Regions from separate parts of the Bacillus sp. D48C genome, predicted to be linked through region 1. Evidence: predicted binding sites of a transcription regulator. Region 1 holds the regulator's gene; each other region holds the start of a gene.
What was found. Region 1 encodes NrdR, which represses ribonucleotide reductase genes. Its sites were predicted from a motif close to AACACNATATATNGTGTT; they were not measured.
Positions count from the first base shown of each region.

Region 1 (4,555 bases):
ACGTAATAAATAAGTACATTCACAACTCCTGGTGTCAATTTTTGATTAATCATGACATCTTCAACGATTTGCAAGTCCGCTTTCGTTGCCTCTGCACCACCAGAAATCTCTTTCAATAATTGTTTTGGCGAGATTTCCTCTAGCTGCTTTATTAGCATCTCCTCTTGCGATGAAGGCTCTTTCTCTTTCATCGTACGTGCAGCATGAGGCTGTACTCTTTCACTTAATACCGGTAATGCTTGACCATTTTCAAATTGATACCAATCGCGAGCTCCTTTTCTAAGCCTTTCCATATCAATTGTTTGCATCTCTGTCACCGCACCAAGAACGATATTTTGCATCGATAACACATCTACACCATACACGTAAGCAAGTGTTATAACGCAGTCTCTTACTTGACCTGTAATCGACTTTTTAGGAACAAGAGCGGACAATCCATCTACAAATAAAGAGAAATCAAAGAAATCATTCCAAACTTTCGGAGCGTCTCCCTTCTCGTTACTTGGCATAGTTGTCGTTTTTGGGATACGAAGATCTTCTTGCGCATGCTCAAGCTGTCCTGGATTAAACGAACCAAACACATCATTGAAAGAGCGCGTAACATTTTCATAAGAAGCAAAATCAAATTCTTCTTCTAAGAAATATTGCTTTACTTGATTATATTTTGTCCGACTCAATCGATTGTATAAAAAGATACTTAAAACAATATCATCAAAAAACTGCTTTGGAGATAAAGGTGGTTGCAACTCATATATGAACATTCGAATATCTTTTTCTTTCTTAATATATACCTTCAAAAGCCCAATTGCCTCTAACTTTACTCGTTCCTCATATATTTCAGGAAGTTGCATTTGCATAGTCACCATAAGGGAATGATGTGTATTCTCTTTTCCAAATACACGATCTTGCTCTAGCTCCCCCCATAGTGTCATGTATAAGCTAAAAGCTCTACTACCTATTAACGGCTGATACAACATCGTTAATACTTTTCGGTCGTAATTATGCAGTAGCCCTTTCGCACTTACTTTATAACGATCAATCGGCAATAGCTCCATCCATGACTGTTTTTCCATTATTGCTTTTCCTTTCTCTCATCCAATCTATCCTCTACTTCATTCGTTCTATCTTCATTATATAAATTCTTAGTGAAAAAGAGCTATTAGCTTACGCTTCTAGCTCTCTTATCCTATTACTTACGGTATGTAAAGAGAATAAAATACAACTTCTACTCTCTTTCTTTTTGCAGTATATCTTTTAATTCTTCAATAAATACATTTAAATCTTTAAATTGACGATATACAGAAGCAAAGCGTACGTAAGCAACATCATCAATATCGCGAAGTTCTTCCATAACAATTTCACCAATCATATCACTTTTCACTTCTGATATACCTAAATTACGCAGTTCACGTTCCACGCTTTGTGTTACTTCTTCTAATTGTCTTAAAGATACTGGTCTTTTTTCACACGCTTTAATTAAACCACGTAAAATCTTTTCTTTATTAAACTCTTCTCGTGTGCCTTCTTTTTTTACAACGATAAGAGGTGACTCTTCTACCCTTTCAAAGGTCGTAAAGCGACTTAAGCAACTTTCACACTCTCTCCTTCTTCGAATAGAGCGCCCCTCGTCTACCGGACGCGAATCTAACACTCTTGTACCATTATGAGAACAGGATGGACAACGCAATTCATTCACTCCTTTACACTATACTCTTTATTTTTCTCTACTCACTTCACCTAAAATATATATACAATATTATATAACTCATTCTAACTCTCTTACCACTTTAAGTTTCAGCGCATCACTTTATCATCTCATCCTTAAAAATAAGATGGTATATAGGGCACTACCTCATTTGCAAGAGTACAATTTATTCAACTAACCAGTACGTTATATTACCTCTTTTTTATAAACTAAAAAAGAGGTGCATTATACACCTCTTTACATTTTAAATCAATTATGTTCTTTTTTAAAGAGCTTTTGTTTCTCTCTGCTTAATTTCGAAGCTACCAGTGCCTCGAGGAAGCTCGATGCTCTCACGCGTTTTCGCGTTTAAACCTTCTGCAATATATTCTGCAGCAACATTTGGATCAATACGATCCCCACAAGTATAAACATCAATACTCGCGTAACCGTGCTCCGGAAAGCTATGAATTGTTAAATGTGATTCCGAGATAATTACTACTCCACTTACACCTTGTGGTGCAAATTTATGGAAAGCAACCTCACGCACTTCAGCACCAGCTCTTAGTGCTGCATCCACAAATAATTGTTCAATATACGGCATGTCATTAAGCTTGTCGAAATCGCAATCCCAAAGTTCAGCGATCACGTGACGACCCATCGTATCCATAGTATCCATTCTACAGTTCCCCCTTGTAAATTTATTCTAACTGTTCGAATTGAAAACTAATTTGCAATTTGGCTTGCTCCACTACCACGGGGGAAAGTTAGTCCAGAGAGGTCCTAACCCTTTAAGTAGTGACTACGTACCTCAGCTCTTAAGTTTACGAGTGTTAGTATACTTTGTTTATTTTCATTTTGCAACAACAGTTTTTTCGATTTTCTGTCATATTTTCCTCTTTACTTTTCCCTAAAAAAAATAAACGATTCACAAATGCAGTAATCACAACGTTTCGTGGTATGTCCACTTTTTAAAATATACTCATATAATTTTTTTCCTTTTCAGAAAAAAATAAAAAAAGAGGGCAAATATTGCCTTGCCCTCCCCCTTATTCACTTAAATGTGTTGCACATTTTCTTGTTTCGCTAACTCTTCAACAACTAACGTTACAAGATCTACAACACGACGAGAGTAGCCCCACTCGTTATCATACCAAGCAAGTACTTTCACTTTACGATCACCCATTACCATTGTAGATAAACCATCAATGATAGCTGAGTGTGTATTTGTATTAAAGTCGATAGATACTAAAGGCTCTTCGCTGAATTCTACAATACCTTTTAACGCACCGTTTGCAACCGTTTTGAAAGCTTCATTAATAGCTTCAACTGTCACATCACGTTTTACGTCTACTACTAAGTCAACAAGAGACACGTTTGGCGTTGGTACACGAAGTGCCATACCATGAAGTTTTCCGTTCAAGTGCGGAAGAACTTTTGCTAGCGCTTTCGCGGCACCTGTCGTTGTCGGAATGATTGATTGTCCGCAAGCACGCGCTCTTCTTAAATCTTTATGTGGGTTATCAATATTTTTTTGGTCATTTGTATAAGCGTGAACAGTCGTCATTAAACCGTTTTCAATTCCGAACTGCTCATCTAACACCTTTACAACAGGCGCTAAACAGTTTGTTGTACAAGATGCATTTGAAATAACAGTATGTTTTGTAATATCTAATTGGTCTTCATTCACACCAACTACAATTGTTACATCTTCATTTTTACCAGGCGCTGTTAAAATAACCTTTTTCGCTCCAGCTTCAACGTGAAGAATTGCTTTTTCTTTTGAATTAAATTTACCAGTTGCTTCAATTACAACTTCAACACCTAAATCTGTCCAAGGCAATTCCTTTGGATCGCGGTTGTTTAAAAGGCGAATCATTTTTCCATCAACTAATAAGTGATCTTCAAATGCTTCTACTGTTCCGTCAAACTTACCATGAACTGTATCATATTTAATTAAGTGTGCTAACGTTTCAGATGGATAGCTTGCATTGATTGCTACAATTTCGAATGCGCTTTCTTTTATTGCTTGACGAAATACCATTCTCCCAATACGTCCAAATCCATTAATTGCCACACGAGTCATAATATGTTATCCCCCTTGAATGCGTTATACTATTTATCTCCAATCCCAATAATAGTATAACACAAAAAGGAGATATGTCACTAAGCATTTTCATTAATTTCACAATTTTTTAGTCAATAATGTTCCATTTCTTTAAAATCACCTGCAATTGTGTTTTCGTTCCCATAATTGTGCCATCATTATTTATCACTTCATCTGCATTTTTCACTTTTTCCGCTAACGGCATTTGAGATTGAATACGCGCCGTTGCTTCTTCTTCGGAAAAACCATTTCGTTTCATCAAACGTTCTAATTGTGTATCAGGAGTAACTGCTACAACTAAAACACGGTCAACGAGACTTGTTAATTTACTTTCAAATAAAAGAGGGATATCTAACACAATCGCTTGCATACTTTCTTTTATGTACATTTCCTTTTGTCTATTCATTTCCTCACGTACTGCAGGATGAACAATTTTGTTTAACTGCAATCGTTTTTCTTCATTATAGAAAACGACACTCCCTAATTTCGGCCGATCCAGTTCTCCGTCTTTTTGCAACACTTCCGTTCCAAATACTTCTACTATTTTGTTATATGCTGGTTTTCCTCGCTCTACAACTTCTCGCGCAATAATATCTGCATCAATAACTGGTATGCTCAATTCACGAAACATTTGAGACACTGTACTTTTTCCACTTGCAATGCCTCCTGTTAATCCAATTACTACTGTCATCATAATCCTCCTCATAATAAAAGGCGCGAAACTAATGTTCCACGCCCATACTTACATTTTCCAAATTCCAATA
Region 1 is NZ_JBKFAQ010000001.1:289,062-293,616, reverse strand. Features, by position in the region: gene ACLBXA_RS01630 (replication initiation and membrane attachment family protein) at 1-1,073, opposite strand, end outside; gene nrdR (transcriptional regulator NrdR) at 1,226-1,687, opposite strand; gene speD (adenosylmethionine decarboxylase) at 1,971-2,354, opposite strand; gene ACLBXA_RS01615 (glyceraldehyde-3-phosphate dehydrogenase) at 2,742-3,770, opposite strand; gene coaE (dephospho-CoA kinase) at 3,880-4,482, opposite strand; gene ytaF (sporulation membrane protein YtaF) at 4,534-4,555, opposite strand, start outside.

Region 2 (4,555 bases), on a different contig from region 1:
TCGCCACCTGAAAATGTTACATCAGTTAGAGGATTTGTGGAAATTTCTTTTATAATTTCTTTCACACTCATCTCGGTACCATTATAAAGATTCCATGATTTGGGGTTATGGCAACCTAAACAATGATGCGGACAACCGGCAAAAAACACAACTGTCCGTAATCCTTCACCATCTACTACACTATCATGAATAATATTCATTACCTTCATTTATGTTTCACACGATCTGCTTCTTCACTACGCTTTGCATTGTTCCATTTTGACATGTCCCCTACAAGATATCCAGTAATACGGCGAATTCTTTCAATATGATGATCTTCTATATTTCCACAGCTAGGGCACTCATTTTCAATCACTCCATTATAGTCACAACATTTACAACGATCCACTGGGTGATTAATTGAACCATATCCTACTTCATACTGTGCCATTGCTTGAACAATCTGTTTTAAAGCCATTTGATTATGCGCTGCCGCCCCATCTAGTTCAATATACGTAATATGACCACCGTTACAAAGAGCATGAAACGGTCCTTCTAAACGTATTTTATTAATTGCTTGAATAGGATAATAAACTGGAATATGAAATGAATTTGTATAGTAATCATGATCGGTTACACCTGTAATAGTTCCAAACTCAGCACAATCCTTTTTGATAAACTTCCCTGATAGTCCCTCGGCAGGAGTTGCAATTAAAGTGAAATTCAAGCAATGTTCTTCTGTTGCTTGGTCCATCTTATTTCTCATAAAGGTAACAATTTCTTTTCCAAGTTGCCATGAATCTTTATCTTCCCCATGGTGTTTTCCTGTTAAGGCAACCAAGCATTCCGCAAGTCCAATAAAACCAAGGCTCAATGTTCCTTGCTTTAAAATCTCAGTAACTGAGTCTTCCGGTTGTAGTTTTTCTCCATTGCGCCAAATCCCTTGTGAATATAGGAATTGAAAATCTCTTGCCTTTTTTGTGCATTGATATGAATATCTTTCTAGCAATTGACGAATGCCAAGTTTGATATAATGATTTAACGATTCGAAAAATCCCTCTTTTGAATCATTTATTAAAGCCAATTTTACTAGATTAATAGAGGTAAATGATAGATTTCCCCTGCCAATTGCTGTCTCCTCACCATGAATATTAGACATCACACGAGTACGACAACCCATATAACATACTTCACTTTCTGGGTGCCCATTATAATACGCTGCATTAAATGGCGCATCTAAAAATGAAAAGTTAGGGAACAATCGCTTTGCTGTTGTTTCTAATGCAAGTTCAAATAAATCATAATTTGGATCTTTTTCTTCAAAATTCACACCTTTTTTTAACTTGAAAATTTGAATGGGGAAAATAGGAGTTTCACTTTTTCCTAATCCCGCTTGTGTTGCCTGTAGTAATTGTTTAATTAATAGCCTTCCTTCCTTTGATGTATCTGTTCCATAATTAATTGAAATAAACGGAACTTGTCCACCACCACGGCTATGCATACTATTGGAATTATGAATAAATGCTTCACATGCTTGATATGTATCGTTTTCTGTTTCTTTCCATGCAAACACTTCAATTTGTTCCTTTGTTAGCGGATAGTCTTTTAACTTTTTCTTATTTTTTTCAAATGTTTTCCTAACATATGGTGCTAAATCTATATCAAACATGGCAAGAGATTGCCCACCATGCTGCATATTTTGATTAGCTTGAAGAATAATAGACGAGAGTGCTAATGCACTTTTAATATCTTGTGGTTGTCTCATATGGCCATGTCCAGTGTGGAACCCTTTTTTCAGCAATTGTGCTAAAGGAATTTGTGAACAAGTGGTTGTTCCTGTTGCATAAAAATCTAAATCGTGTGGGTATAAAATATTTTGATTAATAGCTTGTTTTACTTGTTTAGAAAGCAAATGTTCCCTTACATAAAGTTTTACGCTCTCTGATGCAAATGTTCCCATCATTCCCATTGGAGATCGACCATCAACATTTGCATTTTCTTGCATTAAGTCTTGATCGTTACTGTTTATAATTTTATCAAAAGTTGTCCATAAAGTATTTTTTTGCTGTTTTACATTGTCTGAGTTGTTCATAAAATTCACTCCCGCTCAATATATAGTATCTAACATCGATAAATAATACTATATACAGTGCATTTCTGCAATGGTACTAATAAATGAAGTATGTAATCTTTTCTGTTTAGAAGAGACTAAATCTAGAAGTTTATCGTATTACCTTGCTCATAAAAAATAAAAAGATATAGAATGATTCAATTATTTATAGATAAAAATTCTTTTGTTTTAGGTTCAAAGAGTGAGGATATGAATAGAGAGTAAAAACACACTGAACAATGTTTTATTTTATAAAATAAAAGGTATAAAAATAAAATGCAGTGATTTCACTCACAGTATTTTTTTAAAACATGGTTTATCTTATAAGAGAAGAGTGAGTATGAGAAATTCATTATATTTTACTATTTGGGATGGGTATTCCCTAAATTGGTGGAGTATGATTACCAGTGGGGGGATTCTCTCACTGGTAAAGTTTTTTATCTATAAATTTAATGATATACATGCTAATTCTTATCATTCTTACGTAACATTTTGATAAAAAATTAAATGTGAGGTGTGGAAGAATGAAGTTAATTATTCCAAAGCAGCATGGAGCCTGGGGAATGCTGCTTATTCCATTTGTTTTAGGTATTTTAACTGGTAAATGGACATGGTATTATATACCTCTTTTGTTAGCGTGGTTTTTTGTGTATTTAGCTACATATCCCTTATTAATGTATGTAAAACAGCCGCGAAAGAAGTATTATTTATATTATTTTTTTCTTTACTTTGGTGAGGCTTGTATATGTACAGCTATTGCTCTTAGTTATGAATGGCGTATAGTTTACTTTTCTATTATTATGCTCCCGTTTTTTTGTATAAACATTTATTTTTCTAGCAAAAAAAATGAACGAGCCTTATTAAATGATGTATGTGCAATTCTTTTGTTTTGTATAGGGGGCATTATAAGTTATTACTTCACAATGAAAACAGTCGATAAAAATATATTGATAATAGCGACTATAACATTTTTATATTTTATAGGAAGTACGTTTTATGTAAAAACAATGATACGTGAAAAAAAGAATCCAACGTATCGCATTCTATCATGGTGGTACCATTTATTACTTGTGATTGTTACGCTTATTTTATCACCAACGATTACCATTATTTTTATCCCAAGTTTGATACGGTCTATAGTACTGTATGGAAGGAATATTTCAATCTTAAAGGTGGGGATTTTAGAGAGTATAAATGCTATTTACGTTTTTATTACAACAATAATAGTATTTAAATATTTTATCTCGTAAAGACTAATAATGATTTATATTGCTTATATTATATTTATATATAATATTGTATTAATGTTTTCTTCAATACTGTATGTAGAAAGGAGTGTATAAATAATGACTTTTTACCAAAAATTAATGCCGTATTATGATGAAATTTTTCCGGAAAATGAAAAACAAGTGAATTTTATTGCTTCTTATTTACAAGAGGGGGACTCCGTAATTGATGTAGGTGCGGCAACAGGGAATGTGGCTAATGCATTAGTTGAAAAAGGAATGATTGTAACTGCGATGGAACCAGAGAAGAAAATGGCTGATAAAATTTCTGAGAAGGCTATAACCCATAGGGGAAGACTTTTTGTAAATACACTTAGAATGCAGCAAATAGACGATGTACCTGGGATATTTGATGGTATTTATTGTATTGGAAATACGTTGGTTCATTTAGACAATGTACAGGAAATTACTGATTTTATTCAAAGCTCTTTTAAAAAACTTAAGAAAAATGGAAAGTTCATAGTTCAAATTGTAAACTATGAAAAAGTATTAAATCAAAAAAAATTCATATTTCCAGTAATTAAGAAAGAACATTTCTCATTCAAACGAGATTATGCAATAGAGAGAACAAAGGTGCTATTTACTGTAACATTAAATACATGTGGTGAAGAATTCTCAAATAGTATAGAGTTATATCCAATTACAAAAAAACAATTACTTCCCATATTAATAGATTGTGGATTTGAGTCAGTAGAAACTTACGCTAATTTTGATAAAAAAATATATTCACTTGATGGTCCGGCATTAGTAATTGTAGCAACAAAATAAATTTTAAAAACACCTGAGTAGAAAGCTGTTACTCAGGTGTTTTTTTATTAATTTTTTTAAAATGTGATTCTAGTCCTCTTTTAATTATAAAAAAGTTTATATAATTCAGTGGTAAATCGAATCTGATTGAGGAGGAATTGAGTTATATGTGCAAAGAAATTCAGTTAACTAAAGATATATATTGGGTAGGAAAAGTTGATAATAGAGAAGTTCCATTTCATCGTTTAATCTTAGCAAAAGGAACAACTTATAACGCGTACTTGCTAAAAACGGAAAAACCAACAGTGATTGATACAGTTGATATAGAGTTTGGAAGAGAATTTGTAGAATCATTAAGTAAATTAATTGATCCACAAGAAATTCAGTATATCGTAGTGAATCATACAGAGCCCGACCATTCAGGGGGATTGGC
Region 2 is NZ_JBKFAQ010000010.1:26,160-30,714, forward strand. Features, by position in the region: gene nrdG (anaerobic ribonucleoside-triphosphate reductase activating protein) at 1-209, opposite strand, end outside; gene ACLBXA_RS21450 (anaerobic ribonucleoside triphosphate reductase) at 206-2,071, opposite strand; gene ACLBXA_RS21455 (YwiC-like family protein) at 2,614-3,339, shown strand; gene ACLBXA_RS21460 (class I SAM-dependent methyltransferase) at 3,436-4,143, shown strand; gene ACLBXA_RS21465 (FprA family A-type flavoprotein) at 4,290-4,555, shown strand, end outside.
Region 2: the regulator NrdR is predicted to act here: its motif matches at 2,116-2,133, upstream of ACLBXA_RS21450 (anaerobic ribonucleoside triphosphate reductase).

Region 3 (4,555 bases), on a different contig from region 1:
GACTCTTTAAGCCTTTTTTATGTGCATAGATGTAGTAACGTGCTAATTCACGTGTTGAAATATCACTATTAACGTAAAGAATTGTACTAATTCCTTGATCAATATGTTCTTGAATTTCTGCGATTAAATCAATTAATTTAAACTGATTCATATCGTAAGAAGATTTATAGTACCAGAACGTATCTTTTGATAAATACGGCATTGGATAATATGTTGTCGCGTTCGCATATGTTCTTGATTCGATTTGACTTACGATCGGCATTACGCTTGAAGTTGCATTTTGAACGTAACTGATTGATTGTGTTGGAGCAATGGCAAGACGATATGAGTTGTATAAACCATTCTTTTGCACTTGCTCTTTTAAACTTGTCCAATCTTCTTTTGTCGGAATATGAATTCCTTCAAATAGTTGCTGAACTTTTTCAGTTACTGGGCTGTAATCTGTCGTTTCATACTTTTCGAAGTATGTGCCATTCGCATAATCAGATTTATCGAAGTCTTTAAATGTCTCGCCTTTTTCTGTAGCGATTTCCATACTTTTCTCAATAGAATAGTAATTTAACATCATAAAGAATGTACGAGCGAATTCTTTCGCTTCTGCACTTTCATAAGCGATTTTATTTTTTGCTAAATATCCGTGTAAGTTCATTGCTCCAAGTCCAACTGAATGAAGCTCGTCATTTGCTTTTTTCACAGTTGGTGCATTCGGAATAATCGTCATATCAGAAACAGCTGTTAAAGCTTCCATTCCCGCATGAACTGCTTCACGAATTTCTTTATTTTCCATTACGTTTACGATATTTAACGATCCTAAGTTACAGTTAATATCACGACGGATAATGTCATCTGTACCGTAATCATTTATTTCTGAAGTTTCTTGAAGCTGGAAGATTTCTGTACATAAGTTCGACATCTTCACAGTTCCAATATCCTTCAATGGATGTTGATTATTTGCATTTGATTTAAACATTAAGTATGGGTAACCAGACTCAAGCTGAATCATAGCGATTTTAATAAGCATATCACGTGCACTAATATCTAGTGGCTTCTTCTTCACTTTCGGATTGCTCATTAATTCATCGTACATTTCATCAATGTCAATATCATCTAAATGCTTGCCATATTCTTTATAAACCGTATAAGGCGCGAAAACATGGAAAGGTTCGTTTTTCTCAGCAAGCTCAAAGAACTTACTTGGAACGATAATTCCGATTGATAGAGACTGAATACGGCTCTTCTCATCGGCATTTATTTTTTTTGTATCAAGGAATTCAATAATATCCCAATGGAAAATGTTTAAATATACTGCGCCGGCACCTTTTCGTTGGCCAAGCTGATTCGCATATGAAAACGAATCTTCAAGCAATTTCATAACAGGCACTACACCACTTGCAGCGTTGTCGATACCTTTAATTTGCTCACCACGTGCGCGTAGCTTAGATAAGTTTAAGGCTACTCCCCCGCCGATTTTCGATAATTGCATCGCAGTATTAATGTTAAAGCCAATTGAATTTAAGCTATCGTCCATCTCTAACAAGAAACAAGACACCATTTCTCCTCTTCTGCTTCTTCCCGCATTTAAAAAGGTTGGTGTCGCTGGTTGGTAGTTTTGTTTTACAATCATGCTTGCGAATTGTTTTGCCTTCGAAACATCACCGCGTCCTAAGTATAATGACACAATTGCTACACGATCTTCATAGCTTTCTAAGTATTGTTTTTGATCATTCGTTTTTAACGCATAATCTTTGTAGAACTTAGATGCTGCCATATAAGATTGGAACTCGAAGTTTTCACCATAAGCGATGTTATATACTCCCTCTACTTCCTCCAAGCTATACTCGTCCAGAACGTTGTAATAGTAATCATGTTCTTTCATATACTCCATTCGCTCTGCCACGCTATTAAAAGGAACGGTATTCTCTCTAGCTTCTTCCATAAAGACTTCTAATGCCTCTTTATCTTTATGAAGCTGATAAAAACCGTCCTGCATTTGCGTGATTTCATTATTCAGTTCAATGTGTCGCAATCTCCCGCACCCTTTCCTTAAAATATTCTACATCGTTATTTGTTCCAGATAACTCAAATTTTGATACAATAGGCACTTCATATTTAGTAGAAATCTTGTCAGCACTTGCACCGAACATGTCTCCCCAGTTACGATTGCCGCTTGCAGATACGCCTTTTAATTTTTCATTATTGCGCTCTAAAAAGTCTAAAACACGTTCTGGTACATTGCCAAAACCTGTTGTATACGTAATAAGAATAAAGTCTTCATCTATTACTAGATCTTCATCAATTTGAACGGCCGGCATATTTAATTTGTGAATGAAACGCTTCACGTTTCCTGTCATAGAATCATATGCAACTAACATTTCCGACCCTCCCTCTCAAATCTATATTCTCTATATGTTGTTCTTGATTTCTCTATATATTGTATTACGTTTCAAAATAAGACACAAGATATATGTATAAATTCTTTCTTTTTTTAACTTTTACTTTTCGACATGATAGCCGTTTTTTTTCAATACAATGACTATGAAACAACATTCTAAAACTCATGTCAATAAAGTGCTTTTCAAAAAAGTTGTCAACGAATTTAATCTTATTTTAAAAAAAGTTAACAATATATTTTGTCATAAAACGGTAGATGCTGAAGAAATATATTTCTCCAGCATCACGCAAAAAAGAACAGATATGAAACTATAATCTGCTCTAAAAAACGATTACATTTATCAAATTTACCTTATTAAATATATTATACATATACTTTCGTTTTTCGTTACATACTAAAAGATAACTATTATAGAAAAAGATTATTATTATGGAACTTCAATTTATTTATGAAAAGTTTATTCAGAGTGCTCAATACGCAAAATATCTTTTACAAATATGTGATGTGGATTTTCATCTTTATCAAGCATTGTACATACAGGAGCCTCTTCATCAAAGTATACAATCATTCCTTCTACGTACTGATATGTATGTTGAACTTGTACAGTTACTTTAATTTCTATCGCTTCTTCATATGCTCTTTTTATTTTCTGAAGCATTTTTGCTGAACATTTTCGTTTCTCTGGATACATAACCATTCCCATAAATCTATTGCCGGCTCTATCTTTCCACATATAATCCCAATGTGGTAAAATGCCTTGTTTAAAATCGCCCATAATTCCCCTCTCCTTTATCTTTTATTTATCCCGCATTAAACGTTCGATTGGTGTCGGCTACTAATCAGTGAGGGATGCCCTGCTGATTAAAATTCCCCTTTATGAACGTGGCGTTTCTGAATATGTATAAATCACTTGCCCGCCTCGTTGTGCGTTACCAATGAAATGCTTAAAGTCTTCTCTATTTACAACAACTTCTCTGAACGTATAAAATACATCTTTCGTAACAACATACTCCGTTATTTCACCATTTTTCAGCTGATCTAAAATTGTATTTGCTAATTCTTTATCCATGTATTTCACCTCTCTGCAATATTTTATTTTATCGTATATTCTATAGGTCAACAACTGTAAAATTATCCCGCTATTTGCAGGCGGTCCGATTGGTGTTGGCTACTAATCAGTCGTGGAATGAACAAAAGTCTTACTGATTAACGTTTCATTTTATCTCGTTGTTATGCCATGATTTTATTTTCGTTATTTCGCAAACAATATCGTTTTACTATATGTCCACTAAATATCATATACTAACATAGCTACTTCTCTATATCAAACATTTCGGCATTCAATTATGCAAAGTTCCATACCACTATGCTACAATATATAAATAGAACTAGGAGGGATACTATGATTCGGAAAGCAAAAAAGACAGATGCACTGGCAATAGCTCCTTTATTGTATAATGCTCTGCATGAAATTGCTGAAAAAATCACAGGTAGCACAGTTAAAGCAGAAGTATTACTAGGACTTGAGACATGGTTCTCAAAAGAAAATAACCGTCTGAGCTACGAAAACTGTTTTGTCTATGAACAAGACGAGAGTGCAGTTGGAATTATTGTCGCTTATCACGGTAGTGAAGCAACACAGCTTGACGCACCAATTGTACATCACTTAAGAGAATTACATAAAGATGAATCAATTACGTTAGAAAAAGAAGCTGAGCTTGATGAGTATTACATTGATACATTATCAGTTTCAAGTGCACACGGCGGAAAAGGTATAGGTTCTAAATTAATTGAAGCTGCCGAAATCTATGCAACTGAAAAAGGGCATGAAAAAATCGCTTTACTTGTTAATTTAGAAAACACACGCGCCTATTCACTATACGAAAAGTTAGGTTATAAAAAAGATGAAATTGTTATGCTAGTAGGCGAACCTTATGCTCATCTCGTAAAAACATTAAACGTCAAAATTTCTATACCTTAAAAAGAAAGCACACGATTTATATAAATCGTGTGCTTTTATGTTAAATTCGTATTTAATATATTTCCATCCATCGCCTCGTGAAACGTATATGTTGTACATCCCCATGGCTTTCTATGCAAAATAGGAGAACCAGACCATCCCATTGCCCTCAGCTCCGTTCCAATCATCGAATTAAAATACTT
Region 3 is NZ_JBKFAQ010000005.1:168,391-172,945, reverse strand. Features, by position in the region: gene nrdE (class 1b ribonucleoside-diphosphate reductase subunit alpha) at 1-2,026, opposite strand, end outside; gene nrdI (class Ib ribonucleoside-diphosphate reductase assembly flavoprotein NrdI) at 2,013-2,372, opposite strand; gene ACLBXA_RS15000 (hypothetical protein) at 2,850-3,167, opposite strand; gene ACLBXA_RS14995 (hypothetical protein) at 3,267-3,461, opposite strand; gene ACLBXA_RS14990 (GNAT family N-acetyltransferase) at 3,795-4,373, shown strand; gene ACLBXA_RS14985 (phosphoglycerate mutase) at 4,409-4,555, opposite strand, start outside.
Region 3: the regulator NrdR is predicted to act here: its motif matches at 2,421-2,438, upstream of nrdI (class Ib ribonucleoside-diphosphate reductase assembly flavoprotein NrdI).